4 regions of the Streptomyces sp. NPDC005070 genome follow, and region 1 is predicted to be linked to each of the others. Evidence: riboswitches for the same ligand, from Rfam matches in the RefSeq annotation. Region 1 holds a riboswitch; each other region holds the start of a gene.

Region 1 (4,376 bases):
CGCAGGCTTCGCCCCCAGGACCCGCAGAACACGGACCTGGGCGAGAGCGAGGAACTGAGCCTGCTCTCCGTCGACGAGGACAACAGGTTCTCCGTCCGGCTCGAGGTCGAGGCGGCGGACCGGAGAAGCGCCGAGGCCGAGGCCGTACGGCTCGTCTCCGGCGCGCTCCTGGACAGCGGCCTGACCGCGGACGACGCGCCGCTCGGACCCGCCGCCGTCACGGGGATCGACAGCGAGTTCTGACCGCGGTTACGTCCTGGACGGCCCTGTACCGGGTACGTCCAGGGCGGCCGAGCCGGGGTTCAGGCCGGGCGTACGACGCTGTGGATGGCCGCCCGTCCGACGTATTCGACCGACTCCTCGCTGATCCGCGCTCCGGGACTCGGCGCGTGGACCATCATCCCGTCACCCACGTAGACACCCACGTGGCTCACGTTGGCGTGGAAGAAGACCAGGTCACCCGGCTGGATGGCACCGAGGTCGACCGCCGGGCCGGCCTGCGCCTGGTCCTGCGTCGCACGGGGGAGCATGACTCCCGCGCTCTTCCAGGCCGCCTGGGTGAGACCGGAGGGGTCGTACGAACCGGGTCCGGACGCTCCCCACACGCACGGGCTGCCGATCTGGGCGCGGGCGAAGGCGACCGCCTCGGCGGCTCTGCTGTCGTGTCCGATGACCGGCGGGGCGGCGGCGCCGGCTCCCGCACCGGCGACAAGGCTGTCGATGTCGAACCCCGGGTTCGCGCCGGCGGCCCCGGGAGCGGCGGGCCACGCCTGCTGGTTCCCGGTCGGCCGCAACGACTGCCGCCAGGCGTCGCCGGCCGGCGGGGGCGCCGGCTGGTTCTCGGGGGGCATCGGGGCCGACTGATAAGCGGCCGGACGCGGCGCGGCCTCGTACGCGGGCGGCTGCGGCAACGGCTCGCTCATCGGGGCCGGCGGATAGGCGGCCGCGCGCGGCGCGGCCTCGTACGCCGGAGGCTGGGGAACCGGCTCGCTCATCGGGGGCATCGGGGCCGGCTGGTACCCGCTGGGACGCGTCGGCTTCTCGTACGCGAGGGGCAGGAGCACCGACGTGTACTCGGGGGCCGGTGCGGGCGCTTCGTACCCGCGGGGCAGGATGACCGCCTGGGGCTGGGCGGCCGGGGGCGCCGACTCGTACACCTGGGGCATGGAGCCCGTGTCGAAGACCCCGGGCGCCGCCTCGTACGGGGTCGGCTGGGGCGCCGCCTGGTACGCGGGCGCCTGAGCGACCGACGGGAAGGTGCCCGTCTGAGCGGCGGACGGGAACGCGGCGGTCTGCGGAGCCGCCGGAAACGCGGTGGGCTGAGCGACCGACGGGAAGGTACCGGTCTGGCCGACCGACGGGAACGAGCCCGTCTGCCCGACCGTCGGGAACGAACCGGTCTGCCCGACCGTCGGGAACGAACCCGTCTGACCGACCATCGGGAACGAACCGGTCTGACCGACCGACGGGAACGAACCGGTCTGCGGGGCCGCCGGGCGGTACTCGATGGCCGGCACCTGTGCCACGGGCATGCCCTGCCGTGCCATGTGGCGCGCCATCAGCTCCCGCGCGACGGCGAACTTGCGCCGGGCGCTCTGCTTCTTGACGTGCGGCGAGGACTGCTGCGACGCCGCGGCCGGAGCGGCCCCCGCGCGGAGCCCCGCACGGACCGCCATCTCGGATCCCGGTGCCGCCTGTGCGCCGACCGGGGGCGCGGCCGCCGGACCGGCGGTCAGCTCCAACGCGGGGCGCGCGCCCGGCTCCGAAGCCGGACCTGCGGTCAGCTCTCGCATCGGGGCAGCCGTCAACTCGGCGACCGGCCGCACGATCTGTTCCAGCTCGTAGATCGTCGGAAGGTCCGACGAGGACCCCCTGGGCGCCTTCGCGGCCTCCTTCGGACGAGCACCTCCGCTGCCACGCTCCTGCTGCCTGTCCACCGGGAGTGCGGCCGGAGCCGAGGGTCCGAACCGGGAGCGCGCCCCGTCGAACCACTGCCGCATCAGGTCCTCCTGGGCGGCGTCGGAAACCCCGCTCCCCTGACTGGCGCCCCGTCGGCCCGGCCTGCGGCTGGAGTTCGCCAGGGCGCGGGTCCCGTTGAAGTTTCCGGTGGCGAGCTCCGCCTGGTCGTAGAGGGACGAGAGTCGTCGGGCGACTTCTTCGCCGCTGGGCGGGGTGCGTTCCGGCGCCATGGAGTGGTGCTCCTTCCGTCGTCCGCCTACCGGGTTAGCTGTCGGGTTCGGGCGGACGATTCCGGAAGGTATGCCCTACGGTCCCTGCCCCGAAAGGCAGTTGGCCGATTCACCCCAGGTTCGGTGGGTCCCCGGCTCCCGCTGCCACGAGGACAGGCAGGACTCGGCGGAGGCCGCACCGCCCGGCGAACTTCGCCGGAGGGAGTCGGGCGGCCTGGTCGCCAACTTAGCGATGGTGTGCACCCGATGTGAAGATCCACGTCCCAGATGTCCGATACATTTTCGTGACCTTCATCGCACCATCCCGCAGCGCGACCGTGAGGACACGGGCCGTACGCGAAAAGGTGGCTGAGCACGGCCGTTGGGACGATCGAGGCCGGCGCCCGGTCCCGAGCCGCGGGTCACACGTCGAGCCAACTCGAATGTGTCGAAAGTGTGCACGCAACGGGCGTTCCCTGGCACGTCGCTCGACATCGACGGCACCCTTCCGTCACACCTTGACCGGTTCTGGCCGAGCTGGCCGGATCACCGCTGCGACCATCTGCCGGCCGTACCGTCGAAGCACGTCAGACCACGAGAGCGAGTCGAGGATCCCCACGTGCACGAAGCGCCGATCTATGCCCAACTGATCTCCGAACGCGGTGACATACCGACGCTCGTGCGAAGCGAAGCACGTCGGCTGCAACGCGACTTCGAGTGGATCCTGAGCTGGGATCCGTCGACGGGCGCCCCGCTTCCCTCGTCCGCCGCACGGCCGGCGTCCGGTAGGCGCCGCGCCTTCTCCCCCACCCCCGACCCCGACGACCGGCTCGACACACCGGGCTCCTGACGGCCGCGGCCCCAGGACGTCCCGCACGCCCTACAGAACGCCGGGCTCTCCGCCCGGCCGTTCGGCGGGGAGCGGGTCGAGGCCACCGCCGATCCTGGTCACCAGTTCGGCGACCGTCGTACTCGTGGCCCGATGCCAGGTCCGCGCGCGGCGCAGCATCGCGTGGTCCCCGCCCTCGACCCGCACGGCGCTCGCGGAGGAACCCGCCTCCGCGGCCCGACGGACGAGGGCGAACGACTCCACGGGGTCGGTGACCCGGTCCCGGTCCCCGTGCAGCACGATCACGCGTTTGTCCCGGAGGTGGGCCACCGGCTCACCCTCGGGGCACCAAGGCGCCAGTGCCACCACGGCCCGGACCTGTGGGGCGGCCGCGGCCCGCAGCGCGGCGCGCCCGCCCATCGAGTGGCCCACGAGCACGACCGGCACCTCCCCCACCAGAGCGGCGAGTTCGTCCAGTGCCAGCAGAACGTCGGCGACGGGGTCGGCGTCCACGCCGTTCCATCCCCGGTGGCGGTAGCGCACCTGACCGACGAACGTGTCCTCGTCCGGCAGGGCCCGTGTCACGGAGCGCACGAACGGCCGCATCCGGGCACGTGCCAGGTTCCACGGCCGCAACGGGGCCTTGCTGTCGGCGGTGCCGCCATGAAGGACGAGTACGGCCGCACGCGCCGGTTCCCCGTCCGGACGAGGAACGCGGCGGGGCCGCAGCGCCACGGAGGCGCCGGTCTCCCCGGACCGGGACACATCGTCGGCGGACATCCGCACAGAACCTCGCATGACACCCCTCCACCTACCGGCGCTTAGTCCACGCCTCGCACTGGACCGTGAGGAGGGATCGTCTCACCGGGCACGGACCCGCCCCAATCTCACTCCGTAGGTCACTCCGTGGGCTTGGGCCGCGCGCGGTACCCATTGCGCCATTCCTGGTAGAAACGCCAGAGACGGGCCGCCTGCGGGCAGCGTCCCGACTCCCGTTGACACGTGCGGCAGTTGCCGACGTGACTGACGTAGGCGGACTCGGGGGCGTCCCCCGGTTGCGAATTCGGCATGGCCCTCGGCACTCGTCGGCGCGACGCGCACCGGCGCAGCGTCGCTTCTGATGCCGTACTTCCGCGCCGAGGGCCCCGGCGGATGCACCTGCCCGGCTGCACCTGCCGAGGCCCGGCTCCGACGTCAGTCGAGGACGTCGGCCTCGCACTCCTCCGCCGCGGGGAAAGGTCTGCCGACCAGCGGCCTGCGGACCGCCAGCCGGGCCACCTCGAAGTCCATCTCGGAGGCCTCGGGAGGCGGCGGCGGGTGGTAACGCCCCGCGCAGACGGAGAGGTTGACGATGAGATAGGCGTGCCAGGATCTGCCCA
Region 2 (4,376 bases), on a different contig from region 1:
CGCGACGAGCTCGGCGTAGTACTCGGTCATCTCGGCGGCGGAGCGCTCCTTGCCCTCGAAGAGGTACTTGCCGTCCTTGTAGAACTCGGAGGCGGCGACGTCGAGGGCGAGGGCGATCTGCTCGCCGGGGATGTAACCGGCCTCCTTGACGGCCTCGAGGATGAGGTCGAGGGCGGCGCGGTTGGACTCGAGGTTCGGGGCGAAGCCGCCCTCGTCGCCGAGGCCGGTGGACAGGCCCTTGGTCTTCAGCACCTTCTTGAGGGTGTGGTAGACCTCGGCGCCCCAGCGCAGGGCCTCGGAGAAGGACTCCGCGCCGATCGGGGCGATCATGAACTCCTGGATGTCCACGTTGGAGTCGGCGTGCGAGCCGCCGTTCAGGATGTTCATCATCGGAACGGGCAGCAGGTGCGCGTTCGGTCCGCCCAGGTAACGGAAGAGCGGCAGGTCGGACGCCTCGGAGGCGGCGTGCGCGACGGCGAGCGAGACGCCGAGGATGGCGTTGGCGCCGAGCGAGCCCTTGTTGTCGGTGGCGTCCAGGTCGAACATCGCCTGGTCGATCAGGCGCTGCTCGGTGGCGTCGTAGCCGACGAGCTCCGGGCCGATCTGCTCGATGACGGCGAGGACGGCCTTCTCGACACCCTTGCCCTGGTAGCGGTTCGGGTCACCGTCGCGAAGCTCGATGGCCTCGAACGCTCCGGTGGAGGCGCCGGACGGAACGGCGGCACGACCCGTGCTGCCGTCGTCGAGGCCGACCTCGACCTCGACCGTGGGGTTGCCTCGGGAGTCCAGGATTTCCCGGGCTACGACGACGTCGATGGACGGCACGAGCATCTCCTTATGGGATGTGACGCGGGTACGCGGGGCTCGGCAGCCCCGCGGGATGAGCCTAACCGGCTCAGGGGGATCGGCCAGCGATCGACCACCCCTTGAGCGGACTGAGCCTACATATTGTTCCTGAACGGAACAAAAAAAGGAATAAAAAACCCCGCTCCGACACGTGCGGGGGAACACGTGCCGGAGCGGGGAACCCGTGGGGACGGGGGACCTCGGCGGGTCTCCGGTGCGTGCGGAGATCCCACGAGGGGGCATTGCCTGGGGCGTCGCGGCGCGGTGCCGGAATCACGGCCGCCCTCCGCCGAAAGCGGCCGGGTCAACCGGCGTGCCGCGCTGCTCAGCGCAGGTGGAGCTGCTGGCCCGGGTAGATGAAGTCGGCGTCGGCGACGATGCCCTTGTTCAGCTTGAACAGCTTCTGCCAGCCGCCCTTGACGTGCTTCTTCTCGGCGATCGAGCTGAGGGTGTCACCCTTGACGACCTTGTACTCGCCGTCGCCCTTCTTGACCTTCTTGCCGGCCGGGGTGGTGACGGTCTTCTGTGCGGCGGGGCGCTCCGCGGAACGGGAGGCGGGCTGCTCCGTCGTACGGGTGGCCGGGGCGCTCTGCTGCGAGGCGCTCGACGAGGAGGGCGCCGACGGGGCCGCCGGGGCCGAGCCGCCGTCGTTCGGGGTGCTCGACAGGCCGGTGCCGCAGGTCGGCCAGGCGCCCTTGCCCTGAGCGGCGAGGACCTTCTCGCCGATGGCGATCTGCTGCGCCTTCGAGGCCTGGTCGGCGGTCGAGGCGTAGGCGGTGCCGCCGTACGCGGCCCAGGTGGAGGACGAGAACTGGAGGCCGCCGTAGTAGCCGTTGCCGGTGTTGATGGACCAGTTGCCGCCGGACTCGCACTGGGCGACGGTGTCCCACTCGGAGGTGGTGGCGGCGGAGGCGTTGCCGGCCGCCATCAGCGGGGCGGCGATGGCGACGCCGGTGACACCGGCGAGCGTGGCGACACGGGTGGCCTTGTTCGGGCGGCGGTGCTTGCCCTTGCCGGAGAACAGCATGGAGAGATCCCCTCACCGACGCCTGCGAGGTGAGCTGTCGGGTTCGGGCCGAATGAGTTGCCCGGCCGCATGCCCTCGGCCCTGTCTCCAGGACGTCCGGCACGCGGCTTCACCCCAAGCCGTTCCCGGGTGTCTCTCGACTCCCGGACCCGGCGCTTACCTTGGGTCCCCCGCTCCTGCCTACGGCGCATGACGCGACGACTGTTCCCGTACGGCCGTTGGCAGGATTCGGCGTTGCGACCGTCGGAGCCCGCTGTGGCGAGCGGTCACGACCGTAAGCAGTCGATTGGCGGAATTTCAAAGACGATCAGGGCTTCTGAGACCCATCTCTCACTTGCGCCAAATAGGACATTCCACGGCGAACCGTGACGCGAACTCCCCCTACTTCTGCACCGTTTCGGCCGTGTCCGCGACGCTCTGACCAGGAATGACGAGGCCGGGATCGCTGTCGGCCGCCCCCGTGTCCACCTGGGGCAGATCGCCCCATCCGCCTTCGAGGCCAAGGGCGTCGGAAATGCTCCAGAGGTTCCCGATGACCTCTGCGACGTACTCGGTGTCGGCGGCGTCGGTCTCGGAGCTCGCGGCATGACGCCCCGCGGAGCCGTCGGTCCGGCTGTCGGCCGTGCTCTCCGCCGCGTCCCCGCCGCGGTGTCGCCCGGTGCCGGAACTCGACGAGGTGGAGGGGGTCGAAGAGGCTTCCTTCTGTCCCGACTTGGGCGATTCATCACCCTTGCCGGTCGCGGCGGCCGCGCTGTCGGAGCTCTGCGAGGCGCTGGGCGTGGCGGTGCTGCCGGCCGCGTCGGAGGACTCGCTCGAACCGGACGAATCGCTCGAAGGGGACGAGCTGGGCGAAGTTGCCAGACCGGACGAAATGTACGAACCGGAGTCGTTGCCGGTGCTCGACGAGTCGCCGGCCACGCCCGTGTCGACGCTGACCCCGGCGGAGCTCTTGCTGAGACCCGAGAGCGGCCCGCACGTCGGCCAGGCCGCGAGGCCCGTGTCGGCGAGCACCTTCTCGGCGACGGCTATCTGCTGCGAGCGGCTGGCCTGGTCGGCCGTCGGGGCGTACTCGAGGCCGCCGTGCGCCTCCCAGTTGTCCTGGTCGAGCTGGAGGCCGCCGTAGTACCCGTTTCCTTCGTTGGCGCTCCACGCGCCACCGCTCTCGCACTGTGCCACCCGGTCCCAGGTGGTCCCGTCGGCCGCGTTCGCGCTCGCCGCGGCGAGCAACGGGATGACGATCGCCGATCCCGTCACCCCTGCGGCGACGATGAGAGCCGGGGCCTGGCGAGGGCGACGGTGACGGCCGTTCCCGGAGAGCATGCGAGAGCCTTTCGAGCGACAGCGGGGAGCACAGCGACTCCTGCTAAGTGAGTGGCGCAGGTGCCGCGTTGATGGGTGAAGGTAGTCGCACTCGAACGCTGGTTACAAGTCGGTGCAGTACTGATCACGCGAAGATCACAAAGTTGACGGAGTGTCATCTTCCGGTGGCCGCGGGGGCGTCCTTCCGGTATGCGGAAGAGCCTCTTCGGCGTGGCCGCCGAAGGGTCGCCGATGCACCGATCGCGTCCTATTTGACCGGGGTGAACTCCACCGGAAGCGTACGCAATCCGCGCATAATGAGCCCTCCACGCCAACGCAAATCGGCCGATTCTCCGGCGAGTTGGAGGTCGGGAAGACGGCTGAGGAGCGTCCCGAGCGCGGTCTGCCCCTCCAGCCGGGCGAGCGGCGCGCCCAGGCAGTAGTGGATGCCGTGGCCGTAACCCAAGTGCTGAAGGTCACGTCGTGAGAGATCGAGCGTGTCCGGCTGTTCGAAGCGCTCGGGGTCGCGGTCCGCGGCCGCGAGGACCACGAGCACGGGGTCGCCGGCCGCGATGTCCTGCCCGCCGATCCGCACGTCCTCGGTCGCGAACCGCCACGTGGCCAGTTCGACGGGCCCGTCGTAGCGCAGGAGTTCCTCCACCCCCGTCTCCAGCAGTCCGCTCTCCCCTGCCGCGAGGGAGGCCTGCAGCCGGGCCCGCTGCCCGGGGTGGGTGAGCAGGGCGTGCATCCCGTTCCCGATGAGGTTGACCGTGGTCTCGAACCCGGCGAAGAGCAGGATGAAGGCCATGGCGGCGGCCTCGTTCTCGGTGAGGTGCTCGCCGTGGTCGGAGGCGCGGATGAGCCCGGAGATGAGGTCCTCGCCGGGCTCGGGCTCCGCGGTCAGCGCCTCGCGCTTGCGGTGGATGAGCTCGGCGAGATACCCGCGCATCTTCTTCACGGACCGGGCGACCCCGCCCCTCGGCCCGCCGCCGTGCCGGATCATCATGCCCGCCCAGTCCCGGAAGTCGTCCTGGTCCTCGCGCGGGACGCCGAGCAGGTCGCAGATGGCGTAGATGGGGAGCGGGAAGGCGAACTCGTGGATGAGGTCCGCGGAACCCCTGGCCGCGAACCCGGCGATGAGCTGATCCGTCAGCTCCTGCACCCGCGGCGCGAATTCGGCCACGCGCCGCGGTGTGAACGCCTT
Region 3 (4,376 bases), on a different contig from region 1:
GGGTGCCGCGTCGGGACGACCTCTGGGCGGAGCCGATCAGCAAGGTGCTGCTCCGTCACCCGTCGTTGTCCGACGACGAGTTGGCGTCGGCGGCGCGCGGAGTGGTCGGTTCGCTGGCGACGGTGACCATGTCCGGGCCCGGCACCGTCGAACTCCAGCCATGCGGGGTGACCAAGGCGACGGGCCTCGCTCTGGCCGCGGCGCATCTCGGGCTCACGCCGGGTGCGACGCTCGCCTTCGGTGACATGCCCAATGACATCCCGATGTTCGACTGGGCGGCCCGGGGTGTGGCGATGGCCAACGCCCACCCGGAACTGAAGGCGGTGGCCGACGAGGTCACCCTGTCGAACGAGGACGACGGGGTCGCGGTCGTCCTGGAGCGCCTCTTCGGCTTCTAGCGACGCCGACGCACCCGCCGACGGGCCGGAAGGCGCCGTCGGCGGGTGCGGGTGAAGCAGGTGGTGCGGGGGTGGGATCAGTAGGCGCCGTTGACGTTGTCGATGGAGCCGTACTTGTCGGCCGCGTAGTTGCAGGCCGCGGTGATGTTGGCGACCGGGTCGTAGATGTTCGACGACGTGCCGGCGACGTGGTACGCCTGGAACGTGGGGTCGATCACCTGGAGCAGGCCCTTGGAGGGGATGCCCGCGGCGGCGTTGGAGTCCCAGTTGTTGATGGCGTTGGGGTTGCCGGAGGACTCGCGTATCACGTTGCGGTGGATGCCGTCGTAGCTGCCCGGGATGCCGGCCTTGGCCATGACGTCCAGGGATTCCTTGATCCAGCCGTCGAGGTCGTTGGAGTACGTCTTGGCGGCGGCCTGGGTGACGGTGGTCGCCTTGGACTTGGCGACGGCGGCGGTCGCGTTCGCCGTGGTGCGGACGGTCGTCGACTTCAGCGTCTTCGTGCCGACGGTCAGCTTCAGGCCCGGACGGATCATCGCGGGGTTGTCGCCGATGACCGCGCGGTTCGCCGCGTACAGCTTCTTCCAGCCACCGCTCTTGGGGTACTTCTTCGCCACCTTGGACAGGGTGTCGCCGGCGACCACCTTGTAGGTGACGAGCTGCACGTTGGGGACCACCGCGGTGTGGGCGGTCTTGGCCGCCTGGGGGGCCTGCGCCGGGGTGGCGGCGCTGGCGCCGGTCGCGCTCACGAGGGGGAGGGCGAGGGCGATGCCACCCGTGCCGGCGGCGATCATGCCCCGGGTGATGACGTTGGTCTTCTTGCGGCGGTGCTTGGCTCGTACGGGCATGGCGAAATGTCCTCTCCGACGCCTGCGAGGTGAGCTGTCGGGTTCGGGCGGGAGATGCCCGGCCGCGCTCTGGGCGCGGCTTCACCCCAAGCCGTTCCGGGTGTGTCCGGACCGGCGGCTTACCTGTGGTTCCCCCGCTCCTGCCGTGCGTGGGTCGATGGGTTTCCGGGCGGCGGCAGGATTCGGCGATCCGCCCGGGGTCAACCAGAACGTATGCGAGAGCACATGTCCGAAACAAGACGAGATTTGACCGCGAAGATCGCTTTGGCCTGGTTAATGCGAGGGTGAAAAGTCCGATTGTGCCGGAATTGGATCCTCAACTTGCCTTTCGCAAACGGGTTGATCCATAAGGGGCGTCCATCGATGGCCCGGCGGGCCGGTGACCCAACTCACGAGACCAAAGAGCATTAAGGCACCATGAGGGGGTAATTCGGGCATTGCGCCTGCGTCGGCGGACGCTTTCGAGCCCCTCGGAAGGCGCCGAGCGGCCCCTGGCGCGACGGGAATTGTGGCGCGGGCCACATCGGCGAACGCGGCAGGTCCCGGGCGGGAGCGCCGGGCCGGAAGCGGGCCGAACCCCGGTGGGCGCGTGGCGAAGTGGACGTCCTGTCAGCAGAGTTCGGCGTGCGCACGCCCCACAGACGGTGAACTTCCTTGTTAGTAGGCTTAGTTGTTCGGCCTGGTCGGTCGGCCCGGTCGGCCCGGTCAGCCGGCCGTGCGGGGGATGCGCTTCTCCCAGGTCCGGTGGAAGACGACCTCGTCGCCGTTCTTGCAGACGAGTTCGTCGGTCGTGATGAAGTCCTGCGCGTCGCAGGCGATGGCGGAGACCGTCTCGACGCGGGCGTCCCACGGCAGCTCGGGCCGGTGCAGCCGGATCGACCAGACCGCGTGGGCGCGGGCGGACAGCGGGTCCGCCGCGTCGATCGTGTACGTCTCCCGGGCCTCCTCCGTGCATTCGAGACCGTCGGGGAACACCCGGGTCCCGACGCGCCCCGGGTCCACTTCCAGGCTCCAGGTCTCCGCGGCCACGTCGCGCAGGACCAGGCGCCGCGGGCGGGGCTCGTCCAGGGTCGCCGAGACGGTCACGCCGAGGGGTTCGGCCTCCTCCGGTTCCCCGAAGGTGATCGAGGGGTCCGACTCCGGTGCCCGTACCGGGAGTTCGAGGACGCTGCCGACCGGCTCCAGGGTGAAGCCGGTCTCCGAGCCCGGCTGGGGCCAGAGCCAGGGCCAGTACGTGGAGGAGACGCCCAGCCGGATGCGATGGCCCGCCGGGAACGCGTAGCCGATGGCGTTCAGGTCGAGGACCACGTGCTCCGTGGCGCCGGGTCGCCAGGGAACCGCCTGGTCGGGGCCCCGGCGCGCCGACAGGTTCAGAACACCCCGGGTGACGAGCGTGGACGCTCCGTCCGGGGCCACGTCGCACAGCCGGGCGATCACCTGGCCCCTGGGCGACGCGGACGTCAGCCGCAGATTGACCCGGGGGCGGCCCAGAACCCAGGTCTCCTCCGTCACCTCGAACTCGAAGCAGGCCGACCGGGCGTCCTCCTCCCGCTGGTCCGGCGGCAGGTCGGCGTCGTCGCCCGAGGGGAAGAGGCAGCCCGCGTCGACCCCCGTGTGCTGCGGGGACCGCACCGGCAGCGGGGCGCCCTGGAGCGCGTACGTGACCGGGGTCACCGAGGGTGAGGGCCAGGCCGGGTCGCCCACCCAGCGGCCGGGGATCCGCTCGTACGCGGTCGCCGGAGGGTGCGCGTCCATCACGTACGAGCGCAGAAGGGGGACGGAGTCCGTCTCCTCGTCGCGGAGCCAGTGGTCCCACCAGCGCAGCGTCTCCTGGAGGAAGCCGATCGCCGGTCCGGGCGGCAGGCCCCGGTCCGGGTACTGGCGGGACCAGGGGCCGATGAGACCTCGTACGCGATCCGGCGGCAGGTTCCGCACCAGGCGCAGCACCGTGTCGCGGTGCGGATCGTGCCAGCCGCCGACGGCGAGGACCGCCGCGCGGATGGCTCCGTACTCCTCGCGGACGCCGCCCTCGCGCCAGTACGCGTCCCGGGTCTGGTGGGCCAGCCAGGTGTGCGCGCGGGGGGTGACCGCCTCCAGTCGCTTCTCCCACATGTCCCGCCACATCCCCTCGCCCACGTGCGCGGGGTCCGGCGGGCGGGCGGCGAAGGCGAGCAGACGGGCCGACCGGGCGTGCGTGTCGACGGCGAGGACGGAACCTCCGGCGTGGTGCGCGTCGTTGTCATAGAGGTCGTCGGTCGAGCAGACCGTGACGACAGCCTTGAGCGGCTCGGGTGCGCGGGCCGCGACGCGGAGGGAGCTGAAGCCGCCCCACGACATCCCGAACATGCCGACCCGGCCGGTGCACCAGGGCTGGGCGGCCAGCCAGGAGACCACCTCCACCCCGTCGTCCGGCTCGGTCCCCGCCCGCTCGTCCCCCGGCACGCCCTCCGAATTGCCGTGCCCGCGCGCGTCCACGCGGACGGAGGCGTAGCCGTGCCCGGCGTACCAGGGGTGGCGCTGCTGGTCGCGTGGGGCCGACCAGTCGCTCAGGCGGTACGGGGCGTACTCCAGGAGCGCCGGTACCGGCTCCTCGGTCAGCGGCCGCCAGATCCGGGCGTACAGACGGGTGCCGTCCGGGAGAGGGACGAGGACGTCCTCGTGAGTGGTCTCGTAAGGGAAGGACGTACGGATGTGCATGAGCGTCACCTCAGTGGACGGAATGCGTCGTGCGGCACGGCCGGAAGAGCGGGGATCGTCGGGTCCCGGCCGTACACGGGCCGGGCACGGCTGTGGGACACGGTGGCCTCTTCCGGGTGCTTCGCAGCATGTCGTCGCAAGTCGGTTCACATCGTCTGATCATGAACATACCGCCGGTGATCGGGTGGCGCCCGTGAGCCGGGGTACCCGTCGTTGGGGCACGCAGGTGCTTCCCGTGTGCCTTCCGGGTGTACTCCCGCATACCTCCTGGCGGAGCGAAGTGGGCCGGGGGACGGTGGGCGCTCGCGGTGATCGAAACGTGACCGGATACGCTGACTTGAGTGATGGCAGCGACACATCGACAAACCGTGTCATCGACCGATTGATCGACCGAGTTCGCCATGTGATCGTCAGCAGACAGGAGAACCTCTCG
Region 4 (4,376 bases), on a different contig from region 1:
GGCACCGCTGCCCGCACCACCGCCCTGGCCGCCCCAGGCGTACGGATACGTCGCCCCGCCCGCGCGGCCGTACGGGTGGCCGGCCCAGGCGTCCGCGCCGGCCCCGTATCCCGCGTACAACCCGTACAGCTCGTAGCGCTGGACGGTCACGGCGCGGTGCGCCGGTGGACGTCACCGGTGCACCGCGCCGACGGGCCGGCCGTTACGCGGACGCCTGTGACAGGCGCTTCAGTTCGTCGTCCGTCAGCACCAGGTCCGCGACGCCGAGCAGGGCCGGGAGCTGCTCCACCGTGCGGGCGGAGGCGATCGGCGCGGCGACCGTCGGCTGTGCGGCCAGCCAGGCGAGGGCGACCGTCGGGACGGCGTCGTCGTGGGCCGCCGCGATCTCGTCGAGGGCGGCGAGGACCCGCGGCCCGCGTTCCGTGGCGAGGTGCTTGGCCGCGCCGCCCGCCCTCGGAGAGTCGACCGTGGTGCCGGGGCGGTACTTGCCGGTGAGGAAACCGGCGGCGAGCGCGAAGTACGGGACGGCCGCCAGACCGGCCCGGGACGCGAGCTCCAGCAGGGCGCCCTCGTAGGTGTCGCGCGAGACGAGGTTGTAGTGGGGCTGGAGCGCGACGTACCGGGCGAGGCCCTCGCGGTCGGAGAACTCCAGGGACTCCCGCAGCCGCTCCGGGGAGATGTTGGAGGCGGCGATGTGCCGCACCTTGCCGGCCCGCACCAGCTCGTCGAGGGCGCCGATGACCTCCTCGACCGGCACCTCGGGCTTGTCGAAGTGCGTGTAGTAGAGGTCGATGTGGTCGGTGCCCAGGCGGCGCAGCGACGCGTCGGCCGCGGCCTTGATGTTGGCACCGGACAGCCCGGGGTACGCGGGGTGCTGGCTGACCTTGGTGGCGACCACGATGTCCGCGCGGTTGCCGCGGCTCTTCAGCCACTTGCCGATGACGGTCTCGGACTCGCCGCCCTCGTTGCCCTCGATCCAGGCCGAGTAGGAGTCGGCCGTGTCGAGGAAGTTGCCGCCGGCGGCGGCGTAGGCGTCGAGCACGGCGAAGGACCGGGTCTCGTCAGCCGTCCAGCCGAAGACGTTGCCCCCGAGGGAGAGCGGGAAGACCTCGAGATCGGACGAACCGAGCTTGCGAAGAGAAGTCATGTACGGCCTCAACGCCCGTACCGGATGGATGTATTCCACAAGCACCGGGTGCGGTGCGCGCCGCCGTCCGGGCCCGGACGACCAGCAGCCCTGACGTCGGGGGGGTTGACGTCAGGGCTGCCGGAGATCGGAGATCAGGGGTTGAGGCCCTTGCTCTGGAGCCACGCCATCGGGTCGATGCCGGTGGCGGCGCCGCCGGGGTGCACCTCGAGGTGCAGGTGCGGCCCGGTGACGTTGCCCGTGGCGCCCACGCGTCCGATGACATCGCCGGTGGCGACCTTCTGGCCGACGGTGGCGCTGATCGACGACTGGTGGCAGAACCAGAGTTCCGTACCGTCGTCGAGGGTGAGGATCGTGCGGTAGCCGTACGATCCGGCCCAGCCGGCCTCGGTGATGGTGCCGCTGTGGATCGCCTTGATCAGCGTGCCGGTGGGCGCCGCGAAGTCGAGTCCGGTGTGGTAGCCGGAGGACCACATGGAGCCGGCCTCACCGAAGCGCGAGGTCAGGGTGTACGACGAGGTCGGCAGCGAGTAGCTCTTGGCCAGCTCGGCGAGGCGCTCGGCCTCGGCCTTCTGCTTGGCCGCCTCCTCCGCCTTCTTCTTCGCGGCGGTTTCCTTGGCCTGGGCCTCGTCCTGCTGCTTGGCGGCGGCCTGGACGGCCTTCTGCGCGGCGGCGGTCTGGACGGCCTTCTGCGTGGCGGTGTCGGCCTGGTTCTGCTGCGACTGGGCCTGCGCCATGATGCGGTCGCGCAGCGCCTCACCGGCGTCGGTGCTGCCCTGGGCCGCGTCGACGCTGGTCAGACCGGCGGTGGTGAGCGGAGTCGTGGAGCCCTTGGGGGTGCTGGATCCGCCGTCCGATATCAGGGCCTTGGCCGACGCGGTGACCGACGACAGGTCGGGCAGTGAGATCGAGACGGGCGCCTTGCCCGGAGCGGCGCTGGCGATGCCACCACCACCGACGGCGGCTATGACACCGACGCCGAGAACCGTGGAGCTGCGGGCGAGTCCTCCGCCGCGCTGCTTGCCCGTGCGGTGCCGGCCGCGGACGGGAGCGAGGGAATCCGCGGTGGGGTTCCACTCCTCCCAGGGTCCCTCGTCCTTGCCATAGCCGAAGGTGTGGGCTTCGTTCGGCGCGAACGAGGTTGGCTGAGCGGGCCGGTTGGACGCCACGTGGGCGCACTCCTTTCCTTCCTTGCCGCCTACCGGGTTAGCTGACGGGTTCGGAGCAGGAAGGTCTCCTACGGGCGATTGCCACCGTGCTTCCACGGCGGATTACGCTCGATTCACCCCATGAGGTGGGTCCCCGGTTCCCTTGCGGGATTCGGCGCGTGCGCACGGAGCCGCCTCTTGTGACGGTTGTGACGACCGCGCTGCGTTATCGAACGTTAATAGACCCGGGTGCCGAATTCCAAGCTGTTCCGGCTGATCATTAACGCCTCTTGGCCAGGACTTTGGGGTCATGGACGATGAAAAACGGGCGAGTTGACCGCGTGCCGCTTGCACGGATTTCCCTGACGGTAAGTCAGTTGCTATGCGGAGGGGAACGGTCCGATCACTGTTCGTGACGCCGGACGGCGAGCAGCGCAAGGTCGTCCGTCAGCGGGCCGCCCGTGTGCGCGCGGGCCGCCTCGAAGAGAGCGGTCAGCAACGCGTCGGGGCCGGGAAAGACCCGTCCGGCCAGCCAGGCGGCCGGATCGAAGAACTCCCCCCGCGCGTCGCGGGCCTCGGACAGTCCGTCGGTGTGCAGGAGCAGCGTCGCCCCGCGCGGAAATCCCTCCCGCAGCGTCGGGGCGGGTTGGCTTCCCAGGTCACTCATCCCGAGGGGCAGCGCGAAGGACTCGGCGGAGAGGGTGACGAGCGCGCCGTCGGGATACAGCAGCAGGGGCGGCGGATGGCCGCGGTTGACGACGCGTACGACACCCTCGCCCTGCGGGATCTCGGCGAGGACGGCGGTCGTGAACCCCTCGACCGCGTCGACGCTGTCGCGCCGGGTGCCCGCGCGCGTCAGTGCCCGCTCCAGGCGCTCCGCGACGCCCCCCAGGGTCGCCTCCCGCTCGGCCGCCTCCCCGAACGCCCCGACCACCGTCGCGACAGCGGCCACCGCGGTCATGCCCTTCCCCCGTACGTCGCCGACGACCAGCCGCACGCCGTACGGGGAGTCCTGCACCGCGTACAGGTCCCCGCCGATGAACGCGTCCTCCTGCGCCGCCTCGTACCGGGCCGCGACCTCGAGCCCGGCGATCGTCGCCTCGGGCTCGGGCAGCACGGCGCGCTGCGCGAACGCGGCGATCTCCCGGACGGAGGCGAGCCGTTCGTCGCCGCGCCGGACCACGGTGTTGATGAGGACGGCGAGGACGGCGGCCGTCGTCACGGTGACCACCTCGGTGACCGCGTCGACCTGAAGGACGATGTCGAGCACACTGTGCGTCACGAGCACGGCGCCCACGGCGAGGACGCCGGCGAGAACGGTTCCGCGCAGCGAGTAGAGGGGCGCGGCGACCAGGGGTGCGGCCGCGAACAGGGGGGCCGCGGTGAATTCCGACGGGGTGAAGTAGTCGTAGACGATCCCGGCGGCGACGAGCAGCACGGGCAGGGCCCGGACGAAGGCGCGTGCCCACACGATCCGGCGCGGCTCCGCTGCCGCCGAACCGGGTGACACGACACTCCCGGGCCCGTGGACACCGCGGGACGGACGGCCGGCCGGGTCATGAAACTGTCCGGTCCGCCGCTCACCTCCTGGCTGCCCCACCCGTCCAGAAGAACCGGCGCGCGGGCGGCGGGCGACCCCTGTGGCCCGACCGGGGGAGCGCGGCGTCGTCCGCCCGAACGGAACCGGCCGGAGAAATCGGTGGGACAAACACCAAGGGCCGGAACTCGTGAATCCGAGTTCCGGCCCTTGGCCTTCAGTAGCGGGGACAGGATTTGAACCTGCGACCTCTGGGTTATGAGCCCAGCGAGCTACCGAGCTGCTCCACCCCGCGTCGTTGAAACCAGTGTACGCCATCCGCGGGACCCGAAGCACACCCGTTCAAACCCGCCCCTCCCGCAGCGCGGGCACCCGCTCCCTACCGGGCCGCCAGGTGCCGGTTGGGGGCCTCGGCGCGGTCCGCGTACTCGGGGAGGACGACGACCTCGGCGCCCGCGGCGGCGAGGAGTCCGTTCCCGTCGGCGTCCGTGACGAAGGTGTCGGGCTCGCGCCATGCGGTGACGACCCGCCGTACACCGGCGTC

What was found. A riboswitch is a leader RNA that binds a small molecule or an ion and turns the genes downstream of it on or off. The one in region 1 is predicted to bind cyclic di-AMP.
Region 2: it holds a riboswitch for cyclic di-AMP, as region 1 does, so the genes downstream of both, ACWEBX_RS22265 (transglycosylase family protein) here and ACWEBX_RS05375 (NlpC/P60 family protein) in region 1, are expected to answer to the same signal.
Region 3: it holds a riboswitch for cyclic di-AMP, as region 1 does, so the genes downstream of both, ACWEBX_RS14990 (transglycosylase SLT domain-containing protein) here and ACWEBX_RS05375 (NlpC/P60 family protein) in region 1, are expected to answer to the same signal.
Region 4: it holds a riboswitch for cyclic di-AMP, as region 1 does, so the genes downstream of both, ACWEBX_RS33010 (M23 family metallopeptidase) here and ACWEBX_RS05375 (NlpC/P60 family protein) in region 1, are expected to answer to the same signal.

What each region holds. Positions count from the first base shown of each region.
Region 1 covers NZ_JBSFZS010000009.1:57,783-62,158, forward strand. Annotated here, with positions in the region: gene ACWEBX_RS05370 (hypothetical protein) at 1-243, shown strand, start outside; gene ACWEBX_RS05375 (NlpC/P60 family protein) at 303-2,189, opposite strand; cyclic di-AMP (ydaO/yuaA leader) riboswitch at 2,197-2,368, opposite strand; gene ACWEBX_RS05380 (hypothetical protein) at 2,788-3,018, shown strand; gene ACWEBX_RS05385 (alpha/beta fold hydrolase) at 3,049-3,795, opposite strand; gene ACWEBX_RS05390 (beta-glucanase) at 4,192-4,376, opposite strand, start outside.
Region 2 covers NZ_JBSFZS010000065.1:29,304-33,679, reverse strand. Annotated here, with positions in the region: gene eno (phosphopyruvate hydratase) at 1-831, opposite strand, end outside; gene ACWEBX_RS22265 (transglycosylase family protein) at 1,172-1,873, opposite strand; cyclic di-AMP (ydaO/yuaA leader) riboswitch at 1,878-2,071, opposite strand; gene ACWEBX_RS22260 (transglycosylase family protein) at 2,255-3,193, opposite strand; gene ACWEBX_RS22255 (cytochrome P450 family protein) at 3,441-4,376, opposite strand, start outside.
Region 3 covers NZ_JBSFZS010000037.1:7,749-12,124, reverse strand. Annotated here, with positions in the region: gene ACWEBX_RS14995 (HAD family hydrolase) at 1-398, shown strand, start outside; gene ACWEBX_RS14990 (transglycosylase SLT domain-containing protein) at 476-1,246, opposite strand; cyclic di-AMP (ydaO/yuaA leader) riboswitch at 1,251-1,412, opposite strand; gene ACWEBX_RS14985 (CocE/NonD family hydrolase) at 1,952-3,943, opposite strand; gene ACWEBX_RS14980 (polyprenyl synthetase family protein) at 4,376-4,376, shown strand, end outside.
Region 4 covers NZ_JBSFZS010000155.1:65-4,440, forward strand. Annotated here, with positions in the region: partial or broken gene ACWEBX_RS33000 (PrsW family intramembrane metalloprotease) at 1-136, shown strand, start outside; gene ACWEBX_RS33005 (aldo/keto reductase) at 203-1,147, opposite strand; gene ACWEBX_RS33010 (M23 family metallopeptidase) at 1,282-2,316, opposite strand; cyclic di-AMP (ydaO/yuaA leader) riboswitch at 2,328-2,483, opposite strand; gene ACWEBX_RS33015 (PP2C family protein-serine/threonine phosphatase) at 2,699-3,805, opposite strand; tRNA gene ACWEBX_RS33020 (tRNA-Met) at 4,054-4,127, opposite strand; gene ACWEBX_RS33025 (dihydrofolate reductase family protein) at 4,212-4,376, opposite strand, start outside.